One region of the Kocuria sp. PD6 genome, then DNA from elsewhere that is predicted to be linked to it. Evidence: predicted binding sites of a transcription regulator. Region 1 holds the regulator's gene; each other region holds the start of a gene.

Region 1 (7,716 bases):
CCCAGGAGGCCTTCGTGGCCGCGCTGTCCTCGGACGAGGACACCGGGAAGGACAAGAAGAAGTAATGCCCGCCCAACCGGAGGGTGATCCCGCACCCCGGGACGGCGCGCTCCCCGCGGCATCGGTCGCCCGTGCCACCGATCGCACCCTGAGCCTGTACGTCCACGTCCCGTTCTGCGCGGTGCGCTGCGGGTACTGCGACTTCAACACCTACACCATGGACCAGCTCGGGGACGGCGTCTCCCAGCGCGACTACCACGCCGACGCCGCCGCGGAGGTCCGCTTCGCCCGGTCCGTGCTCGACGCCGCCGGGGCACCGCCGCGCGCGCTGCACAGCGTGTTCTTCGGCGGGGGTACGCCCACCCTTCTGCCCGCCCGGGAGCTCGCGCTCATGCTGGAGCAGGCCCGGGAGAGCTTCGGGCTGGCCCCGGACGCCGAGGTCACCGTGGAGGCCAACCCCGACTCGGTGAGCGAGGAGACGTTCGACGTGCTCGCCGCGGCCGGGGTTACCCGGGTGTCCTTCGGGATGCAGTCCGCGGTGCCCCACGTGCTGCGCGTGCTGGAACGCACGCACACGCCGGCGAACGTCCCGCGCGCCGTCGGCTGGGCCAAGGACCGCGGACTGGGCGCGAGCGTGGACCTGATCTACGGTACGCCGGGGGAGAGCGTGGCCGACTGGCGCACCTCGTTGGAGGCCGCGCTGGCCATGGACCCCGACCACGTCTCCGCGTACTCCCTGATCATCGAGGACGGCACCAAGCTGGCCGCCCAGATCCGCCGCGGTGAGGTGCCGGACGTGGATCCGGACGACCAGGCGGAGAAGTACACGCTCGCGGACGCGCTGCTGCGCGAGGCCGGGTTCGAGTGGTACGAGGTGTCCAACTGGTCCCGCGCGGCCCACGGGCGCAGCGCGGTGCAGAACCGCAGCGGGCACAACCTCGCGTACTGGCGCAATCAGGACTGGTGGGGGATCGGCCCGGGGGCGCACTCACACAGTGACGGCGTGCGCTGGTGGAACCTCAAGCACCCGTTGCCCTACACGGCCGCCGTGCGCCGGGGTGACTCACCGGCCGTGGGCCGCGAGACCTTGGATGGCGAGACGCAGTACGTGGAACACGTGATGCTCGGGATCAGGATCCGTGAGGGACTCCCGCTCGAGGGGCTGCGCCCGGAGGGGCGGCACGCGGTGGCCGGATTGATCGCCGACGGCTGGCTGGACGGCGCCGCCGCCCTCCGCGGGTCCGCGGTCCTCACGGACGCGGGGCGTCTGATGGCCGACGCCGTGACGCGCCGCTTGCTCGACTGGTGACCGTGTCAGGAGTTGCGGGCCGCGAACGTGTCGTAGAGGTGGGTGTTGAACCGGTACTGGTGCGGTTCGCCGCGGTTGACCTTCACGCCCGCGCGCACGGAGGTGATGGCCAGGAACAGCCAGGTCACGGCGGCGATGACCGAGAAGAGCCATCCGATGAACGGGATGAGTGAGAGCACGATGCCCACGAGGATCACCAGGGTGGGCAGCATGGTGTAGTTGGCGGCTTCCCGGGATTCCTGAGCGGTGAAGGGACCACGGTCCTTGAACACCCGGTGGATCATGTAGCTGGGCAGTACGCCCACCACGCCACCCAGGTGGGCGAGGGTGGCCCACTGCCGGTCCTGGGACACGTCCAGGGGTTGCGCCACGGGGGCCACGGACTCGAACGGAGTCTCGGCGGAGCGAGTGGAGGGGGAGGGAGCAGCGTCAGTCACGAGCGGGTGTGCCTTTCACGGGCGGTAGCCATCCGGGTCGGAGGACGCCGGTGCTCCCATCCTACGGTCGTTCCCGCGTGGCTCGCGCCGGACGACGACGCCAGGCGTCACCCACGCTGGGGGTTACCGCTAACGCGGGTCACCGAAGCCGTGGACCACCGGCTGCGAGCGCCGTCGACGTCGTGGGTCGCCGCAGGTCAGGCGCAGCCCGGGTCAGGAATCGGCGGCGTCCGGGGCGGTGAGGAAGTCGATGAGCTCCTCCACGCGGCCCAGCAGGGCCGGTTCGAGGTCTGCGTACGTGTTCACTCGTGCAAGGATCGCCTGCCACGCCCGCCCCACGTCCTGGGGTGTGCGGTGCGGTAGGCCCAGCGCGCGTGCCATCCCGGTCTTCCAATCCACCCCGCGCGGGATCACGGGCCACTCCCGGATCCCCAGGGCGCTGGGCTTCACGGCCTGCCAGATGTCCACGTAGGGGTGTCCGAGGATGAGCACGTTGTCCCGGGCACCCGGGACCGCGAGCGCCTCCTGGGCGATCCTGGACTCCTTGGAGCCCGCGACCAGGTGGTCCACGAGGATCCCGAGCCGACGCTGCGGGCCGGGGTGGAACTCGGCGATGGCTGAGGGGAGGTCGTCGATCCCGTGCAGGGGTTCCACCACGGTGCCCTCGACCGCGAGGTCGTGGCCCCACACCTTGGCCACGAGCTCGGCGTCGTGGTACCCCTCGACCCACACACGCGACTCCTTGGCCACGGACGCGCGCAGGTTCTCGACCTCGACCGACCCCGAACGCGTGATCCGGGGCTTGGCCGGGGCGCTGCGGGTCTCGGGCGGGCCCAGCCGCACGGGTTCGCCGTCCAGGAGGAAGCCCGGGCCCAGGGGGAAGGACTTCACGCGCCCGTGCCGGTCCTCCAGACCCACCACGCGCATCCCGCCGATGGTCTCCACGCCCACGACGGCGCCCACCCACCCGGTCTCCACGTCTTCGAGCACCATGTCCCGGGCCACGGGGACGTCCCGGGAGACGGCACCGGTGCGGGCGACGTCGGGACTGCCTAGGTCCTGGGGACCCCAGGACCAGCCGGATGCGTTCACGGGCGACTCCTCGACGTCGTGCCGCGGCGCGAGCGCGCCGCCGGGCAGGCGAATCAGCCGCGAGCGTATCAAAATCGGCCCCTGACCCACGGGCCCGGGACTGCCAGGATTAGCACTGTGAACTCTTGAGTGCCAGAATTACCAGCAACGGGAGGTGAGACACATGGAGCATCCGCGCCGAGCGCAGATCCTGCGCGCCATCGTGGAGGACTACGTCCATTCGCGTGAACCCGTGGGGTCCAAGGCGCTCGTGGAACGCCACCGCCTACCCGTCTCCTCCGCCACGGTGCGCAACGACATGGCCGCCCTCGAGGAGGACGGGCTGATCGTGGCCCCGCACACGAGCTCGGGGCGGATCCCCACGGACCGAGGTTACCGCGAGTTCGTCAACCAGATCGCAGCCCTGGAGCCCCTCACCTCCGCCCAGCGCCGCGCGATCCAGGTGTTCATGGACGGTGCCCAGGACCTGGACGACATCATGGAGCGCACCGTGCGCCTGCTCGCCCAGCTCACCCACCAGGTGGCCGTGATCCAGTATCCCGTGCGCACCGGGATCACCGTGCGCCACGTGGAACTCGTGGACGTGGGGGACGCCCGCGTACTCGTGATCCTGATCCCCACCACCGGACGCGTGGCCCAACGCACCGTGGAACTGCCCGTCACCCTGACCGAGGCCCAGCTGCTGGAGCTGCGCGCCCACGTGCTCGCACGCCTGCTCGGCACGCCCGTGGAAGACGTCCCCGACGCCGCCGTGACCCTGCCCCCGGCCCTGCCCGAGGAACTGCGCGACGCCGGGACCGCGGTGACCGGGGCGCTCGCGGTGCTCGCAGCGGTGTCGGACGAACACCGCCTGGTGATGGCCGGGACCGCGAACCTCGCGCGCTTCAGCGGGGACTTCCCGCAGAGCATCTCCCCGGTGCTCGAGGCGCTTGAGGAACAAGTGGCCATGCTGCGATTGTTGTCCGAGATGCAGCAGGACGAACGCGGGGTCGCGGTGCGCATCGGCTCCGACCACAGCGACGACCCCCTGGCGGAGGCGTCCGTGGTGGCCACGGGTTACGGTCCGCACGCCGCGTCCAAGGTGGGAGTCGTGGGGCCCACACGCATGGACTACCCCACGACCATGGCCTCCGTGCGCGCGGTGGCCCGCTACCTGTCCAAGAACCTGGGGGCTGAGCGCACGTGAGCGCCGCCCGCCCCGCTCGACCGTAGAACCGACGAAAGAAGAAACGACGACATCGTGAGCGATCACTACGAAACCCTCGGCGTGAGCCGGGACGCCAGCGCCGAAGAGATCAAGCGCGCCTACCGCAAGAAGGCCCGCAAACTCCACCCGGACGTGAACCCCTCACCCGAGGCCGCCGAGGAGTTCAAGCGCGTCTCCCACGCCAATGACGTCCTCTCCGACCCGGACAAGCGCCGTGTCTACGACGCCACAGGCAACGAGAACGGCACGGACACCGGCTTCGGCGGGGGCTTCCCCGGCACGGGCTTCGGCTTCTCCGACATCTTCGAGACGTTCTTCCAGGGCGCGGGAGCCGGTGGCCAGCGCGGCCCCCAGTCCCGCACCCGCCAGGGCCAGGACGCCCTGATCAACGTGCGGATCTCCCTCAAGGACGCCGTGTTCGGCATGGAGAAGGACATCACGGTGGACACCGCCGTCGTGTGCCCCACGTGCCAGGGCACGTGCTGCCAGCCCGGGACGAGCCCCGTGACGTGCACCATGTGCCGCGGCTCCGGCCACATGCAGTACCAGCGCCAGTCCATCCTGGGCATGGTCACCACCCAGGCCCCGTGCTCCCAGTGCAACGGCTTCGGCACCGTCATCGAGAGCCCGTGCCACGAGTGCTACGGCGAGGGCCGCGTGCGCGACCGCCGCCCCCTGACCGTGAAGATCCCCGCCGGCATCCAGTCCGGCAACCGCATCCGCCTGAGCGGCCAGGGTGAGGCCGGCACCGCCGGCGGACCCAACGGCGACCTCTTCGTGGAACTGAAGGTGGACCCCGATCCCACCTTCCTCCGCGAGGGCGACGATCTCCACGCCCGCCTGCGTATCCCCATGACCGCCGCCGCGCTCGGCACCACCGTGAGCCTCGAGACGTTCGACGGCGCTCGCACGGTGGACGTCGATCCCGGCACCCAGTCCGGTGCGACCGTCACGCTCGACGACCTGGGTGTCACCCACCTGCGGGGCAAGGGCCGCGGGGACCTCAAGGTGCACTTCGAGGTGGAGACCCCCAAGGACCTCTCCTCCGAACAGCGCGAACTGCTCGAGCAACTCGCCGAGCTGCGCGGTGAGGAAGCAGCGGACGGTACGACCGTGAACACCAACCACTCCGGTGGGTTCTTCTCCCGGTTGCGGGACCGGTTCAACGACCTGTGACCAACCCCGTCTTCCACGTCCCCGCCGAGGACCTCTTCCGGGCGCACCCGGGGGAGGTCCTGGACATCGCAGGTCCCGAGGCCAAGCACGCGGTGACCGTGCGGCGCCTGCGCGCGGGGGAGGCCCTGGACCTCGTGGACGGGCACGGCACCCGTGCGGTGTGCACGTTCGACTCCGGGGCCAAGGACCGGATGAGCGTGACCGTCCACGAGATCCACCACGATGCCGCGCAGCAACCGGAGTTCACGCTGGTGCAGGCACTCGCCAAGGGGGACCGGGACCTGCAGGCCGCGGAGGCCGCCACCGAACTCGGGGTCTCCCGGGTGATCCCGTGGCAGGCGGAGCGCAGCATCGTGCGCGTCCACGCGGACCGCGCGGCCAAACTCATGGCCAAGTGGGACTCCACCCTGGCCGCGGCGGCCAAGCAGTCCCGGCGCGCCCGCTGGCCCGAACGCGGTGACTGGGTGGACACCGCGGGTCTGGCCCGGCTGATCGCTGCAGAAACCGAGACGCTGTGGCTCGTGCTGCATGAATCGGCGAGCCCACGTTGGTCCACCCCGGACGTGACCCGGTGGGGTGATCGGTCCCGGATCGCGGTGATCGTGGGCCCAGAAGGGGGGATCGGTGACGGAGAGCTCGAGGCGTTGTGCGCTGCCGGTGCTCAGCCGATGCGCCTGGGGACCGCTGTCATGCGATCGTCCACCGCGGGACCCGCGGCACTGGCCGCGCTGCACGCGGTGCTCGGGCTCTGGGACTGACCCGGGACCCAACGGGGAGGGCTCAGTCCCCGGCGCGCACCGTGATCGTGTGATCGTCGGACACGGTGGTGCCGGAATCGTCCGTGCCGCTCACGCGCACGGTGTACGTCCCGGGGTCGAGCGTGACACTCGTGCGTAGTTCCGTGCCCGTGGTCGGATCCGAGCCGGGGGAAGCGGGTGCGATGTTCCCACTGTGCACGACGCGGTCGTCCTCGAGCACCTCCCAGAGGGCGTCACGCACCGAGGGCAGCACGCGGGCGAAGACCGTCACGGGGCTCTTGGGTTCCGCCCCGGTCTGGGGGTCGACGAGCCACACGGGCGCGGCCAGTGCGGGGTCACGCGTGAGCGGGGCATGAAGTTCCACGGCTCCGAAGGCCTTGTACCCGCTCTGCCCGTTCACGAGGACCCGCACCTCCTTGGCCGTGGACGAGTCCAACAGCCCGGCGGTCACGGCCGCCGCGGAGACCGTGTACACCATTTGCTGCAGTGCGACCCGCGCGTCCTGCGGGGAGAGTTGGGAGGCGAACGCGGCGGCGGGCAGGTCCACGGTGATGGTTCCGTCCGGGGACACGGAGGTGCCCACGGTGTCCACGGCGGACCACAGGGACCGGTAGTCCGGGTCCGCGGGGGTGGCCGAGGTGACCATGAGCGCCGCCTGGGCCACGGGGTCGGTCGTGTCCTGGGAGGTCGGGGTGCGGAACTCGCGGAACAGGTAGCGCGATTGGTCCCCGGTGCCTACCCAGTACACGGGGGCCTGTTCGGTGGCCACGCCTTCCATCGCGGTGTCCGTGTTCATGGGCGCGGAGGCGATCCCGGGGGCGGCTTCGGAGTTGTGGTCCGGTCGGTCGGCGGCGGTCCCGCACGAGGCCACGACCGCGGCGAGCGACACGGCGAGCGCCCCCGTCGCGGCGCGCCGAAGTCCGCCGGGCGCGGTGGCGCGACGACGCTGCGGCTCGGTCGTTCCTGCGGGATTTTTCACGGCTACACAACTTACCCACCGGAAGCCACGGGCGCTAACGTCGCACGTGGATCCGGGCGGACCGTTATTGGATTGCAACCTGCGGCGTGCGAGCCCGTCGGTCCCGGCGGGTCCGGGTCCGCGCGCACCGGTAGGCTGGACCCGATGAGCGAACCAACCGAAGGGACCGAGGCACTGAGCACTCCGCCCACCGAACGAACCCGCGTCACCGTGCACGTACCGGATCGGGAGACCGCCGTCCGGACCTTGGGCCACGGGGACGCGACCTTGCGTCTGCTCGAGCAGCAGTTCCCGGCCGTGCGGATGACCGTGCGGGACCTGGATGTGGCCCTCGAGGGGCCCGTGATCGACACCCGCCTGGCCGCCTCCCTGCTCGAGGAACTTCTCGCGATGGCGCTGCGCGGCACCGAGATCACTGAACGCACGGTGCTGCGCGTGGCCCGCATGATGCGTGACGCCCAGGACCTGCGCCCGTCGAGCGCGCTGTCCACGAGCATCCTCTCCACCCGCGGCAAGACCATCCGGCCCAAGACCGTGAACCAGAAGACCTACGTGGACGCGATCGACGAGCACACCGTGGTCTTCGGGATCGGGCCCGCCGGTACCGGCAAGACGTACCTGGCTATGGCCAAGGCCGTGCGCGCCCTGCAGGCCAAGGAGGTCAACCGGATCATTCTCACGCGTCCCGCGGTGGAGGCCGGCGAGCGACTGGGCTTCCTCCCGGGTTCGCTCAACGACAAGATCGATCCCTACCTGCG
Region 2 (7,716 bases), on a different contig from region 1:
CCCAAGGACAAGCGCGAAGCCATTCGGCTGCGCAATCGGCGGGCCATCATCGCGGCCGCGGGTGAACTGGCCACCGAGCTGGGCACCGACCGCGTGACCGTCAACGAGTTGGCCGCGCGGGCGGGGGTCTCCCGCCGGACCATCTTCAACCACTTCCCCTCGGCCCAGGACGCGGTGTTCGAGTACCTCTCGGAACTCGTGGCAGGGCTGATCGACGGGGTGCTGCGGGATCTCCCGGAGCCGACGACGCCGAAGGGTACGACAGCGGCGTCGTCGGACGTTTCCCTGGGGGACGTCTACCGGCAGTTGATCGGATCGCTGCGCACCCACACCCTGATCGAGGAACTCCAACCGGTGTTCTCCGTGGACCTGCAGGACACCCCCGCGGCCTCGCTGTGGGGATTCAGGGTGACCCGCACCGCCGTGGACCGCTTGAACGAGGTGCTGCGCGAACGACTGCCGCAGCACTCGTCCTTCGAGACGCACTTGGTGGCCACCACGCTCATCAACTCGTTCGCTGAGTGCCTCGACGAATGGGTTGCGCGCACCGGGGGCGGGCTGGACGAGCGGGGTCGCCGGATCTGGGACGAACTGTTGGCCACCGCACTCGGCGTCCTGGGGCGGGGCTTCGATTCCTGATGCCGCGCACCGACCCGAAACCCTGACCAGCACCACCGACGAGCCCCCGACGCCGGGGGCCGAGACCGCAGACCGGCGCCGCGGCGTCGTCGACAACCGCACAGCACCCATGGACCGATCAGCCGCCGCCCCGCGCGACGCACCCACCAGAGAACTTCCGATTCAGTAGGAGAATCCCGTGGCACGACTTCTGTACAGGCTGGGCAAGAGCGCAGCCTCCCACGCGTGGGCGGTGATCTTGGTATGGCTCGCGGTGCTTGCGTTGGCCGTGGGCGGGGTCGCCATGTCGGGTGTGAACCTGAGCAACGCCATCACGATCCCGGGCACCGAGACCCAGAACCTCGCGGATCGGCTCAAGGACGAACTCCCGGAAGCGAACCAGGGTACCGGGCGCGTCGTGTTCTTCACGGAGGACGGCTCCGAGTTCACGCAGGCCCAGAAGGACGGCATCGCCGAGGCTCTGAAGGCCACCGAGGACGTGGACCAGGTGGCCTCCACGAGCAACCCGTTCCAGACGCAGCAACAGCTGGACGACGGTCGGCAGCAGTTGCGGGACGGCCGCCAGCAGCTCGAACAGGGCGAGCAAGCACTCGCACAGCTGCGCCAGAACCTGCCGCCGGGCGTGAGCGAACAGCGCATCCTGCAGCAACGCGGGATCGACCCGCAGCAGATCGCCCAGCAGAAGGCCCAGCTCGAAGAGGGTGAACGGGCCATGGAACGCATGGGTGACTACCGCGTGGTCTCCCGGGACGGCAACTCCGCGATCAGCGTGGTGAGCTTCTCGGTGGACCAGACCTCCGTGGAATCGGACACCAAGAGCGCAGTGATGGACGCCATCAAGGACCACCCCGTGGACGGCGTGGACGCCGAGTTCTCCCAGGAGCTCGCGCAGGACATCTCTTCCCTGGTGGGTCCGGCGGAGATCGTGGGCGTGATCATCGCGGCCCTGGTGCTGCTGATCATGTTGCGCGCCGTGGTCCCCGCGGCGCTGCCCGTGCTGACCGCGCTGTTGGGCGTGGCCATCGCCACGAGTGCCACCCTCGCGTTCTCCGGCGTGATCGACATGATGTCCGTGACGCCCATGCTCGGCGTCATGCTGGGCCTGGCCGTGGGCATCGACTACTCCCTGTTCGTGCTCAACCGGCACCGGCAGCAGTTGCGACGAGGTATGCCCGTGCGGGAATCCATCGGGATGGCCGTGGGCACCTCCGGAACCGCCGTGTTCTTCGCGGCGCTGACCGTGATCGTGGCCCTAGTGGCTCTGAACGTCACGGCGATCCCGTTCCTGGGACTCATGGGCACCGTGGCCGGTGTGGCCGTGGCGGTCGCCCTGCTGCTGACCCTCACACTCACCCCTGCTCTGCTCTCCCTCGCCGGGCGGCGTGTGCTGCCCAGGAAGGTGCGGGACGCCGCGCCCCGCGAGGAGAACATCGACGAGCACGACGTCCCCCTGCACCTGCGCCATCCCTGGATCACCACCCTGGCGTGCGCGGCCGTGCTCATCGTGCTCGCGCTGCCGGCCCAGACCATGCGCCTGGGCCTGCCGGACGCGTCCACCGAACCCCAGGACAGCACCCAGTACCAGGCCTACCAGCGCATCGCGGACGACTTCGGTGCGGGTGAGAACGGACCCCTCGCCGTGGTCGTGGACCTCCCCGGGGGTCTCAACGATGCCGAGGCCACCGACACGATGAACACGGTGGCGGACCGCTTGGCGCAGCAGGACGACGTGGCCAACGTGCTCCCCGGTGTGACCACGGACGACAACACCACCGGCGTGATCCAGGTGATCCCCTCCTCGGGACCCGCGGACGCCGCGACCGAGGAACTCGTCAACAACATCCGGGACCTCAACGGCGACCTCCAGGCCAATGAGGACGTCCACGTGGGCGTAGCCGGCACCACCGCGGCGAACATCGACGTCTCCCATTTGCTGGGCGAGAAACTGCCCCTCTATCTGGGCGTCGTGCTGATCATCTCGCTGTTGTTGCTGCTCATGGTCTTCCGCTCCATCCTGGTCCCGGTGATCGCCACGCTGGGCTTCCTGCTCTCCGTGCTCGCGGCCTTCGGTGCCGTGGTGGCCGTGTACCAGTGGGGTTGGGGTGGCGCCGTGTTCGGCGTGCACGATCCCGGGCCCATCCTCAGCTTCCTGCCCACGCTGATGATCGGCATCCTGTTCGGCCTGGCCATGGACTACCAGTTGTTCCTGGTCTCCGGGATGCGCGAGGCCTACGCCCACGGGCACCCCGCGCGCCAGGCCGTGGTTTACGGCTTCAAGGCGGGCCGCTCCGTGGTCACCGCCGCGGCGATCATCATGATCTCCGTGTTCGCGGGCTTCATCTTCGCGGACATGGCCATGACCCGGCCCATCGGCTTCGCACTCGCGATCGGCGTTCTCCTGGACGCGTTCGTGGTGCGCATGCTCCTGATCCCCTCGGTCATGCGTTTGCTGGGCGAGAAGGCCTGGTGGCTCCCGCGCTGGCTGGACAAGATCCTCCCGCACGTGGACGTCGAAGGTGAGTCCCTCGCCGTGCAGGGTGCCGGGCAGTCCGGCACGGTCTCCGCGGGCGACGCCGCCGGGTCCGCCCCCGTCACCGGTCGCCATCGCGCGGTGTCCGGGAAGCGCCGGGGAAAGTCCGGTCACGGGCAGCACGCCGCGACCGCCGCCGTGGCCACCGCGGGTGCGGCCGGTGCGGCCGGTGTTTCCGGTCGGACGGCGTCGCACGGTCACCGTGCCGGGGTCGGCGAGCGGACCCACGGTCATGCCGGGAACCACCGCACCGCGGCCGATCACCGTGCCACCTACCACCGGGGATCCGAGCGTCGCTCGGCCGCGCAGCACCATGCCACCGGGGCCCCTCTCGGTGCCGTGGCTGATGACGCCCAGCGCCGCGGTGAGCTCGCGGGCGCTGCCGAGAATGGGGGCTCCCGCGAAGACACCGCAACGCCCGGGACCGCGGGGACCCAGCGGCGTCGCGGTCGGCACGCGGCGGCTTCCACGAGCACGTGCATCGCCGAGGATCGGGCCGCCAAGCCGGCCGCGGACGTGATCGTGCGCGCCGCGGACCCGGTGCTGCGCGCCACGAACCAGGCGTTGCGGGTGCTCCCGGATGTGCTGGATTCCGAGGAGAAGCTGCTCGAGTCCCTGGCCGTGCGCGGCGAGGAAGCGGCACCGCACAAGGCGATGCACAAGCGCGCGAGCTTCGAGAAGGTCATGGTGGCCGGGTACCCGGTCATCGTCGCGCGGCCCAAGGCAGCCATCACCCGGGCGGACGCCCCGGTGGTCGTGCACTGGCACGGCGGCGCGTACGTGAACCCCATGACCACGGTGCACTGGCGCTGGATCGACGCCCTGATGCAGCGCACCGGGGTCACCGTGGTGGTGCCGGGCTACGGGCTCGCCCCCGATCACACGGTGGACGAGGCGCTCGAACTCGCCGACGGCGTGTGGGACCTGGCCCGTTCGTTCGGCCCACGGGTCTTCCTATCGGGTGACTCCGCCGGCGGTGGTCTGGCGTTGGCCCAGGCCATGCGACTGCGGGACGCGGACGATCTCGGCGTGGCGGGTCTGATCCTCATGGCCCCGTGGGTGGACACCACGGTGACGAACCCCCAGATCGAGGCGTACCGGGACGCGGACCACATGCTCGGTACCGACGGCGCTCGGGCCGCCGCTCGTTGGTGGGCCGGCACACGGGACGTCACCGACCCCATGGTGAGCCCCGCCTTCGGCGACGTGCGCGGACTGCCCCGCACGTTCGTGCTGCAGGGTGACCGGGACATGCTCTACCCGGACACCATGGAGTTCGTGGCCGAGCTGGTGCGAGCAAACGTCGACACCACCGCGGTGGTCTGCGAGGGCGGACCGCACGTGTACGCGCTCATGGTCTGGTCCTCCCGCGCGTCCGAGGACCTCGACCACGTGGTGCGGTGGATGAACCGCTGACCCCGCGGTGAACATGAGTGTGCCCCGCAGGGTGACCTGCGGGGCACAGCCATGTCATGGGGCGGTGAGCCCCCGATTGAGCAGGCTTGTTCCGACCGGGTGGATTCGCCGGTCAGCGCCGGTGAAGGGCCGGTCCTGATCGGCCCTGTTCAGTCCTGCGACCCCTCGGATTCCTTCTGCACGTTCTGCGAGCGGTCCTCGTCCGAGCCCTTGCCGTGCTCCAGGACCACGTTGTCGTGGTGTTCCTGGCCGGTGGCCACCTGGATCTTGCGCGGCTGGGACTTGGGGGACACGGGGATGGTCACGGTCAGCACGCCGTTGTCGTACGCGGCGGTGATGTTCTCCGTGTCGATGCCCTGGCCCAGGTTGAGCTGGCGGACGAACGAGTGGCTGCGGCGCTCGCGCACGATCCACTTGGTGTCCTTCTCCGCGGAGGGCAGACGACGCTGCGCACGGATGGTCAGCAGCTGACCGTCCACGTCCACGTCCACGCTCGTGGGATCGATGCCCGGCAGGTCCGCGGCAAGGTAGTAGTTGGCGCCCTGACGGTAGAGGTCCATGGGCATCTGCTCCAGGCCGTTGCGGCCGGAGAGGACCTGGTTGGCGAAGTTCTGGACCTCGGAGAACGGGTCGAATGTAGCCATGACGATTACTCCTTCACTCTGCGGCACCCACGTGCTGTGCCCCGCGAACCGGTCGATTACCCGCGTGGAGCCATCACGTTTCTTGAGTCTCTGTGACTCAACAACGTCTAATGTAGCAGGCTGTCGGCGGAAGTGCTAGTCATTGACGCACGAAAGCTGAGTGGCACTGACTCAAGCAGCGGGCGGGCCTGTCGCAGCGGCGTCGGCGGCGCGTAGGATCGAGCCACCAGTGACACCCGAACGCTCTGAGGAGGCCCCCGTGCCCAAGGCGAAGAAGAACGGCCACGCGCGTCAGGACGAGATCCCGTCCACGCTGCAACGCTCGGACGAGAAGGCACAGGACACGTTCGCGCAGACCTACGACTCGGCGCAGGAGGAATACCACGACGACGCCCGGGCGGCGCGCACCGCGTGGTCGGCCGTCAAGCACACCCACGAGAAGGTCGGGGACCACTGGGAGCCCAAGGAGCACAACGGGCCCTCGGACGACAGCGCCGAGAAGGGCGGCCTGAACTCGGAGGACACCGCCGGCGGGGTGGACGCTAACGCCAGCAAGGAGCACCTGTACGAACTCGCCCAGGAACTGGACATCACGGGACGCTCGGACATGACCAAGGACGAATTGGTCGAGGCGATCGACAAGGCCAATCAGAAGAAGACGCGCGAGGCCCGCGACTGAGGTTCACAGCTCGGCGGGTTCATACCCTGCGGGTTTATGACTGCTGGCCTGCGATCGGTGGGGCTACAACTGGCGGGCCAGGAAGACCGAGGCCGTGGTGGCGTCGTGGAAGGAATCCACGGGCTCGTAGCCGCGCTTGCGGAACATCGCGATCCCCTCGGTCATCTCCTCGTTGAGGGAGACCACGGCCGTGGTGGCGCCGAAAGCGCGCACCTTGTTCTCGAGTGCCCGCACCAGGGTGCGCGCGTGGCCCTGTCCGCGGTGTTCCGGGGTGACCCAGATCCGGCGCAGTTCCACGCGGTCGTCGTCGAGTTTGCGCACCGCGCCGCACGCGATGACCGAGCCCGTGACCAAATCCGTCATGAGGAAGAAATCCCCGTGCGGCGGAGTGACGTCCTCCGGGCCGGTGACCTCGGTGAGTTCGGGATCGAAACCGCCGTCGATCCGGTTGTTCAACTCGCTGAAGTACGCGCTCAGGGCGCGCAGCGTGTGCTCACTGGCGGCCTGACCCTCCACGATACGAACCGGTGCGGTGACGTTCATCCCACCATGGTGACACCTTGGTGTGCTGTTCACCAGCGCCCGTGTCATGTAGCTTTCGTTCGTGACCGAGACCCGCCCCGGCCCCAAGCCGCGTATCTCCATCCTGGTTCCCACTCCGCTGCTGATCACGGAAATCACGGAACCCGCTGCGCATCGCAACCGTAGTTCCCACGAGTCGGACGTGCACATGCACCCCGGCGGGCAGGGGCTGTGGGTGGCCCGGATGGCCGGGTCGCTGGGGGCGGACGTGTCCGTGAGCGGGCCGTTCGGCGGAGAACTGGGCTCGCTGATCCGCACCATGCTGGACGGGCTGGGCATGCAGGTCAATGCTGTGCGCTACGGGTACGGCAACGGCGGATACGTCTACGACCTGCGCGGTGAGGACCGGGAGACCGTGGCCCACATGCCGCCCCCGGAGCTCTCCCGCCATGAACTGGACGATCTCTACGGCACGGCGTTCGTGGACGCGCTCGCCTCGGACGTCCTCACGGTCACCGGGGCCGAACCCGGGGACGTGGTGCCGGCGTCGTTCTTCGGCCGCCTTATCCGGGACACGCGGGATGCCGGGACCACTGTGGTCGCGGACCTCAGCGGCAAGCCCGCACTGGCGGCCGTGGCGGCGAACGTGGACGTGCTCAAGATCAGCCACGAAGAGGTGCTCGATCTCGAGCTCGTCGCGGAGGACACCGCGGAGGCCCTGGTGAGCGCCGGGCACATGCTGCTCGAACGCGGTGCGGGCGCCGTGGTGATCTCACGCGCCAAGGACCCCGCGCTGCTCGTGGAGAAGGATTCCGTGCGGAAGGTCTCCGCGCCGTCCATCACACCGCTGGACCACCGAGGGGCGGGGGACTCGATGACCGCGGGGATCTCGGTGGGTCTGGCGCGCGGTCTCGATCTCGTGGAGGCCGTGGCCCTCGGTGCATCAGCGGGAGCGCTGAACGTGGCGCGCCGCGGCCTGGGGACCGGTAACCGCACGACCATCGAGAAGTTCGCCCGCGAGATCACGGTGCGCACGCTGTCCTGACGTTCCGGGTGCTTGACCTGTGGTTCTCCGATTCGGTGCCACGACCCGGCTCCGGCTCGACGCGCCGAGCAGTTCGGTCTGACGCCCAGTGCACCCTGACCGGACGTGGTCGCGGGCAGTTCGGCCCGTGTGAAGCGTGACCGGGTTGGTCCTCCTGGGTGGCCTGGCCCGAGTACCGGGCTCTGGTCCGCGTGACGGGCGCGTGTCACCATGGTGCACATGCACATCCTGGTCACCAATG
Region 3 (7,716 bases), on a different contig from region 1:
CCGAGTGGGCCGGGCTGGGGTTGTTGCTCATGATGATCCTGGCCCCGGACGCCGGGTTGAGTGCGCGGATGATCGGCGCGATCGTGGCCGCGTTCGTGGGGACCATGGTGTTCTTCGCGTTCCTGCGCCGGGTTACGCTGCGTTCCTCCCTGATCGTGCCGATCGTGGGGATCATGCTCGGGGCCGTGGTGGGGTCGATCTCCACCTACCTGGCGCTCGTCACGGACCGGTTGCAGAACCTGGGCGTGTGGTTCGCCGGCAGTTTCACGTCCGTGCTGCGCGGCCAGTACGAGACCCTCTGGGTCGTGGCACTCGTGGCGGTGCTCGTGGTCATCACCGCGGACCGGCTCACCGTGGCGGGACTCGGCGAGGACATCGCGACCAACGTGGGATTGAACTACAACCGGATCATCCTGATCGGCACCGGACTCGTGGCCGCGGCCACCGGCGTGGTCACGGTGGTCGTGGGCAATCTGCCGTTCCTGGGGTTGATCGTGCCCAACGTGGTGTCCCTGTTCCGGGGCGACGACCTGCGCTCCAACCTGCCGTGGGTGTGCCTGCTCGGGATCGGCCTGGTCACGGTGTGTGACCTGATCGGGCGCACGATCATCGCGCCGTTCGAGGTCCCCGTGTCCCTGATCCTGGGCATCGTGGGCGCTGCGGTGTTCATCGCCCTGTTGCTGCGAAGCCGGCGCCATGTCTGAGGTGACCGCGCTGCGCCACGACCGGGCGCGCACTGGATCGGGGGCCTTCGTCTCCCCGGCCCACCGCCGCCGCTACTGGATCACCGCGCTGTCCCTGCTCGTGGCGGGACTCGTGTTCTGCGCGGGCATCCTCACGTGGGACAACCCCCTGCCGTTCGGCACCCCGGGGTTCTGGCGGATCGCCGAGTCCCGGGCCACGAGCGTGGTGGTGATCCTGATCGTGGCGGTGAGCCAAGCCATGGCCACGGTCGCGTTCCAGACCGCCGCGAACAACCGGATCATCACGCCGTCGATCATGGGTTTCGAGTCCCTGTACGTGCTCATCCAGACCTCGGCGGTCTACTTCCTGGGTGCGGTGGGGGTCAGTGCGGTGCAGGGGCTGCCGCAGTACGCCCTGCAGGTGAGCCTCATGATCGTGTTCGCGCTGGGGCTCTACAGTTGGCTGCTCTCGGGCAAGTACGCCAACGTGCAGGTGATGCTGCTGATCGGCATCGTCCTGGGCGGCGGGCTCGGCGCGGTGTCCACCTTCATGCAGCGCTTGCTCTCACCGAGCGAGTTCGACGTGCTCAGCGCCCGCTTGTTCGGCTCGGTGGCCAACGCGGATCCCGGGTACTTCCCGCTGGCCGTGCCGCTGTGCGTGGTGGCCACGGTGGCCCTGTACGTGCACTCCCGCACGCTCAATGTCATGGCTATGGGGCGGGACGTGGCCACGAACCTGGGCATGGACCACCGCCGGGAGCTGCTGCTCACCCTGTTCTGGGTGTCCATTCTGATGGCGGTCTCCACGTCCCTGATCGGGCCCATGACGTTCCTGGGGTTCCTCGTGGCGATCCTGGCGTACCAGTTCGCGGACACCCACGACCACCGCTACGTGTTCCCCATGGCCGCGCTGATCGGTTTCGCGGTGCTGTCCGGGGCCTATTTCGTCCTGAAGAACGTCTTCTATGCGGAGGGCGCTGTGTCCATCATCATCGAGCTGGTGGGTGGCAGTGTCTTCCTCTTCGTGATCCTGAGGAGGGGCAGACTGTGATCCAGTTGACCGGACTGGTCAAGGAGTACGGCACGGACTTGGCGATCGGGCCGGTGGATCTGCAGATCCCCGCCGGTGGCGTGACCGCGCTCGTGGGGCCCAACGGCGCGGGGAAGTCCACGCTGTTGACCATGATGGGTCACCTGCTGGGTCCCGAGGCCGGCACCGTGGAGATCGGCGGTCACGACGTGAGCAGGACGCCGCCGCGTGAACTCGCCAAGGTGGTCTCCACGCTGCGCCAGGAGAACCACTTCAGCGCGCGGCTCACCGTGCGCCAGCTCGTGGCGCTGGGTCGCTTCCCCTACACGCGTGGGCGGATCACCCGGGACGACGAGCGGATCATCTCCGAGTCGATCGACTTCTTCGACCTGGGACCCCTGCAGAACCGCTACCTGGACCAGCTCTCGGGCGGTCAGCGCCAGCGCGCCTACGTGGCCATGGTGCTGTGCCAGGACACCGAGTACCTCCTGCTGGACGAGCCCCTGAACAACCTGGACATGCGCCACTCGGTGCACATGATGCATCACTTGCGCCGCGTCGCGGACGAGCTCGGACGCACCGTGCTGATCGTTCTGCACGACATCAACTTCGCGAGCCACTACTCGGACTGGATCTGCGCCGTGAAGGACGGTCGCGTGGTGGAGTTCGGCCCGCCCGAGCAGATCATGACGGACGAGACCCTCACGCGCGTGTTCGACACCCCGGTCACGTGCCACGACGGTCCCCACGGACGGCTCGCGGTCTACTACTGACGCGGCACGGACGGCTCGCCGGCCGCGACTGACGCGGCCGCGGGGACGGCGGCGTCGTACCCGCGGATTGTGCCCAGAGACGAGCGCGGCGGGCGCGCCTTGACCGCGCGCGGCCCGTCTCCCTACAGTGATGATTAGCACTCTCATGGTGAGGGTGCTAAAGGCCAGGCGCTCAATCGGCACCGCGACGACGGTTGGCACGCCAACTGGCCTGTGGCGGACGCGGTCATGGGACCCCATGACACGGCGCGTTCGCACACCGTCTCACACGCCTAGAAGAAAGGGAGAGATCGTGTCGGTCTCCATCAAGCCTCTCGAGGATCGCATCGTGGTTCAGCCGCTGGCCGCTGAACAGACCACCGCTTCCGGTCTGGTCATCCCGGACACCGCCAAGGAGAAGCCGCAGGAAGGCACCGTCCTGGCCGTGGGCCCGGGCCGCGTGGATGACAAGGGCAACCGCATCCCCGTGGACGTCAAGGAGGGTGACGTGGTCATCTTCTCCAAGTACGGCGGGACCGAGGTCAAGTACAACGGCGAGGAGTACCTGGTGCTCCCCGCGCGGGACGTGCTGGCCGTGATCGAGAAGTAATCCCCGCAACGACTTTCGTGCGCGGTGCCCGGACGTTCGCCCGAGAACGGGCCACGGGGGCACCGCGCCGTCATTTCCACACCCTTCTCGTTTCGTAAGGAGCACACATGCCCAAGCAGTTGGTGTTCAACGACGCCGCTCGCAAAGCGCTCGAATCCGGTGTCAACCGACTGGCCGACACCGTCAAGGTCACGCTGGGCCCCCGCGGGCGCAACGTGGTACTGGACAAGAAGTGGGGCGCACCCACCATCACCAACGACGGCGTGACCATCGCCCGTGAGGTGGAGCTCGAGGATCCGTACGAGAACCTCGGCGCCCAGCTGGCCAAGGAAGTGGCCACCAAGACCAATGACGTCGCCGGTGACGGCACCACCACGGCGACCGTCCTCGCGCAGGCCATCGTCAAGGAGGGTCTGCGCAACGTGGCCGCCGGAGCGGCCCCGGGCGACATCAAGCGCGGCGTGGAAGCGGCCGTGGCCACCGTGGCCCAGCGTCTGCTCGACAACGCCCGCCCCGTGGAGGGCAAGGACGTGGCCCACGTGGCCGCGATCTCCGCGCAGTCCATGGAGATCGGCGAACTGATCGCCCGCGCCTTCGAGACCGTGGGCACGGACGGTGTGATCACCATCGAGGACGGTTCCTCCACCGAGGTGGAGCTGGACGTCACCGAGGGCATGCAGTTCGACAAGGGCTACCTGTCCCCGTCCTTCGTCACGGACCCGGAGCGCCAGGAAGCCGTCCTGGACGACACCTTCGTGCTGCTGTTCCAGGGCAAGATCTCCTCGGTCCAGGACCTCATGCCCGTGCTCGAGAAGGTGCTGCAGGCCAAGAAGCCGCTGACCATCATCGCCGAGGACGTCGAGGGCGAGGCCCTGTCCACCCTGGTGGTCAACAAGCTGCGCGGCACGCTCGACGTCGTGGCCCTGAAGGCCCCCGGTTTCGGTGACCGCCGCAAGGCGATCATGCAGGACCTGGCCGTGCTCACGGATGCGACCGTGATCACCCCCGAGCTCGGCATCTCGCTCGAGGGCGTGGACGTGTCCCAGCTGGGCAACGCCCGCCGGATCACCGTGACCAAGAACCAGACCACGCTCGTGGACGGTGCGGGCTCCTCGGAGGCCGTGGCCGAGCGCGTGGCGGAGATCAAGGCGGAGATCGCCCGCACGGACTCCGAGTGGGACCGTGAGAAGCTCCAGGAGCGCCTCGCGCGCCTGGCCGGTGGCATCTCGGTGATCAAGGTCGGTGCCGCGACCGAGGTCGAGCAGAAGGAACGCAAGCACCGCATCGAGGACGCCGTGTCCTCGACCCGCGCGGCCCTCGAGGAGGGCATCGTGGCAGGCGGCGGTTCCGCGCTGGTCCACGCTTCCAAGGCGCTCGACGGCACGGACCTCGGTCTGACCGGGGACGCGGCTACGGCCGTGACCATCGTGCGGCGCGCACTGACCCAGCCCCTGCGCTGGATCGCGGAGAACGCGGGCCAGGACGGCAACGTCGTCGCGGCGCGTGTGGCGGACCTCGAGCCCGGCAACGGCTACAACGCCCTGACGGACGAGTACGAGGACCTGCTCGCCGCGGGCATCATCGACCCCGTCAAGGTCACCCGTTCCGCTCTGCAGAACGCGGCGTCCATCGCCGCGCTCGTGCTCACCACGGAGACCCTCGTGGCGGAGAAGCAGGACGACGAGGACTGAGTCCTCCCGATCCTTCCGGCAATCGCTGAATGGCCGGCGGCCCGCCCCTTTCGGGGGGGTGGGCCGCCGGTCGTCTGTGGTGCTGCGACCGGCGACGGTGCTCGACGTCTGCCCCCGCGCGACCGGGTGGCTCAACTCGCAGGCCGTGCGCGCTGCCCACCCACGGAGACGGGTCGGGGCGGAACCGGGTGCGATGTGATCGGTGCGCCCCGCTGCGTTTAGGCCGACCAGATGCGCATTTCCCCAGCCTTGGATCCCGTTGCCGGTTCATCCCCGCTCCCGGTGGGGCAGCGACCCCGGTGGGCTGCCGGATCCTCCTCCGCGCAACGGGTGCAGCGGTACTCGGGGTTCCGCCCAGAGGTGCAGGGGTTGCGGGCGATCGCGGTGCTGCTCGTGGTCGTCTATCACGTGTTCATGGGCCGGGTGTCCGGTGGTGTGGACATCTTCCTGCTGATCTCGGCGTTCTTCATGACGCTGTCGTTCGTGCGGCGGATCGAGGGCGGCCGACCGTTGGGGCTGGGTCGGTACTGGCTGCACACGTTCAAACGCCTGCTGCCCCTGGCCACGGTGATCATCCTGTTCACCCTGGCGCTCATCTGGCTCGTGTTCCCGCGCGCGGACGTCGCAGAGTTCCGGTCCCAGGGCGTGGCCTCGATCCTGTACCTCGAGAACTGGGCCCTGGCTGCGAACGAGGTCAACTACTATGCGGCGGACCACTCGACCGCGTCTCCCTTTCAACACTTCTGGTCCCTGTCCGTCCAGGGCCAGGTCTTCCTGGTGTGGCCGCTGATCTTCGCGCTCGCGTGGTTCGTCAAACGGCGCACGGGGCGTAACAGCATCCCCGTGCTGGCCGTGTGCTTCGGTCTCGTCTTCGCCGCCTCGCTCGCGTTCTCGGTGGTGACGACGGCGACCCAGCAGGAATTCGCGTACTTCGACACCCGTGCCCGACTGTGGGAGTTCGCGCTGGGGTCGCTCATCGCGCTCGCGATCCCGTACCTGCACCCAGGCCGCGTGCTGCGCGTGGTGCTGGGCTGGCTCGGTTTCGTGAGCATGGTCTCGGTCGGTGTGCTCGTGGACGTGCAGGGCGCGTTCCCGGGATGGATCGCGTTGTGGCCGTTGCTCTCGGCGGCGGCGATCATCGTGGCGGGGCAGTCTGGGTCCCGGATCGGTTTCGACCGGTTCCTCTCGCGGGGCCCCATCGTGCGACTGGGGGATGCCGCGTACGCGCTGTACCTCGTCCACTGGCCGCTGCTCATCACCTACCTGGTGCTCCGTGAGCGCCCCGAAGCGGGGCCCCGGTCCGGTGTGGCACTCGTGGTGCTCTCGGTCGTACTGGCACTGCTGTTGACCCGGTGGATCGAGACCCCGTTGAAGCGGTGGGCGTGGCCCGAGGCCCGGACATGGCGCATGGGCCTCGTGATCGTGGTGTGCGTGGGGCTGGTCACCGCGACCGCCGCGAGTTGGGCCGCCATCGACCGGCACCGCGAGGCACAACTCGAGGCGCAGGCGGAACGGAACAACCCGGGGGCGCGCGTGCTCGACCCAGCGTTCGAGTTCACGGGGGACCCGAACGCCCCCGTCCTGCCACAGTCCATGGGGGACCAGTGGGTGGGACTGCCGCAGGAGTGCAGCGGGCTCTACCGCAGCCTCAACGCCACGGCCCAGGGGTTCTGCCGCCAGACGCCGGAGGTGCGGGACCCGGACACGGTCGTGGCCGTGGTGGGCAACTCCCACATGGAGCAGTACATGGGCGCGCTGATCCCCGTGGCGGAAGAGGAGAACTGGCAGTTGATCTCCGTGCTGCAACCGGGGTGCGGCTTCGGTGTGGAGGGCCAGTCCGCGGCGTGCCGTGAGGGCAACGAGGCCGCCCTGGAGTACCTCAAGGCCATGCAACCGGACGTGGTGGTCACCACGTCCACACGGTCCGAGCTCATGTCCGGGGAGGACGAGCACGTGGTGACCGGTCTCGAACAGATCGTCCTGGAGCTCACAGCCGACGACATCACTGTCGTGGGGTTCCGGGACAACCCCCGGCTGGACTTCGACCCGACCCGGTGCGCGCAGGAACGCAGCTCCGACGACCCGTTGTGCTCGGTCTCGAGCAACGACGTGCTCGGGGACCACAACCCCGCCGAGGCGCTCGAGACCATCCCCGGGTTCATGGGAGTGGACCCCACGCCGCTGGTCTGCCCGCGGGGCGAGTGCGTCCCGGTGATCGGCAACGTGGCGGTGTGGTTGGACTCCCACCACCTCACGTGGGACTACACGCGCAGCATGGCCCCGCTGTTGCACGACACCCTGGTCCGCGCGGTCCAGGTCACACCGGGGGTGGACACGGAGTGAGCCCTCGGCGGGCGCCGTAGACTGGTGGGGACATTCTCGCGTGAAAGGGATTATTCGTGTCTGAACCCGTGCCCACGGCCCTCATGGACGACCCGTTCGGCTTCACCGGACTGACCTACGACGACGTGCTGTTGCTGCCCGGCAACACGGACGTGATCCCGTCGGAGGCCTCCACGACCACGCGCCTGTCGCGCCGGATCACGCTGCAGGCCCCCGTGCTCTCCGCAGCCATGGACACCGTGACCGAGTCCGCCATGGCCATCTCCATGGCCCGCCAGGGCGGGATCGGCGTGATCCACCGCAACCTGTCCATCCAGGACCAGGCGGATCACGTGGACCGCGTCAAGCGCAGCGAGTCCGGGATGATCACCAACCCGGTCACGGTATCCCCGGAAGCCACGCTCGCGGAACTGGACCGGTTGTGCGGCTACTACAAGGTCTCCGGTCTGCCCGTGGTGGACGAGTCCCAGAAGCTGCTCGGGATCATCACCAACCGGGACACCCGCTACCTGCCCGAGAGCGATTTCGAGACTCGGCTCGTGCGGGACGTGATGACCCCCATGCCGCTGGTCACCGGCAAGGTGGGGATGAGCAAGGACGAGGCGCA

Evidence for each region. Region 1 encodes HrcA, which represses chaperone genes, less so after heat shock. Its sites were predicted from a motif close to TTNGCACTCGNNNNNNNCGAGTGCNAA; they were not measured.
Region 2: a site for HrcA is predicted at 5,342-5,368, ahead of Q9R22_RS08265 (Hsp20/alpha crystallin family protein). Genes of this name have one in related genera too.
Region 3: a site for HrcA is predicted at 2,621-2,647, ahead of groES (co-chaperone GroES). Genes of this name have one in related genera too.

Annotation. Positions count from the first base shown of each region.
Region 1 is NZ_JAUZUS010000008.1:44,746-52,461, reverse strand. It holds gene lepA (translation elongation factor 4) at 1-65, shown strand, start outside; gene hemW (radical SAM family heme chaperone HemW) at 65-1,309, shown strand; gene Q9R22_RS08995 (DUF4870 domain-containing protein) at 1,315-1,746, opposite strand; gene Q9R22_RS08990 (DUF3097 family protein) at 1,960-2,838, opposite strand; gene hrcA (heat-inducible transcriptional repressor HrcA) at 3,002-4,024, shown strand; gene dnaJ (molecular chaperone DnaJ) at 4,079-5,221, shown strand; gene Q9R22_RS08975 (16S rRNA (uracil(1498)-N(3))-methyltransferase) at 5,218-5,979, shown strand; gene Q9R22_RS08970 (GerMN domain-containing protein) at 6,002-6,958, opposite strand; gene Q9R22_RS08965 (PhoH family protein) at 7,103-7,716, shown strand, end outside.
Region 2 is NZ_JAUZUS010000007.1:70,620-78,335, forward strand. It holds gene Q9R22_RS08255 (TetR/AcrR family transcriptional regulator) at 1-639, shown strand, start outside; gene Q9R22_RS08260 (MMPL family transporter) at 818-4,585, shown strand; gene Q9R22_RS08265 (Hsp20/alpha crystallin family protein) at 4,735-5,229, opposite strand; gene Q9R22_RS08270 (ChaB family protein) at 5,489-5,908, shown strand; gene Q9R22_RS08275 (GNAT family N-acetyltransferase) at 5,972-6,451, opposite strand; gene Q9R22_RS08280 (1-phosphofructokinase family hexose kinase) at 6,513-7,475, shown strand; gene surE (5'/3'-nucleotidase SurE) at 7,695-7,716, shown strand, end outside.
Region 3 is NZ_JAUZUS010000003.1:252,374-260,089, forward strand. It holds gene Q9R22_RS04250 (ABC transporter permease) at 1-704, shown strand, start outside; gene Q9R22_RS04255 (iron chelate uptake ABC transporter family permease subunit) at 697-1,734, shown strand; gene Q9R22_RS04260 (ABC transporter ATP-binding protein) at 1,731-2,486, shown strand; gene groES (co-chaperone GroES) at 2,779-3,075, shown strand; gene groL (chaperonin GroEL) at 3,183-4,766, shown strand; gene Q9R22_RS04275 (acyltransferase family protein) at 4,998-7,109, shown strand; gene guaB (IMP dehydrogenase) at 7,193-7,716, shown strand, end outside.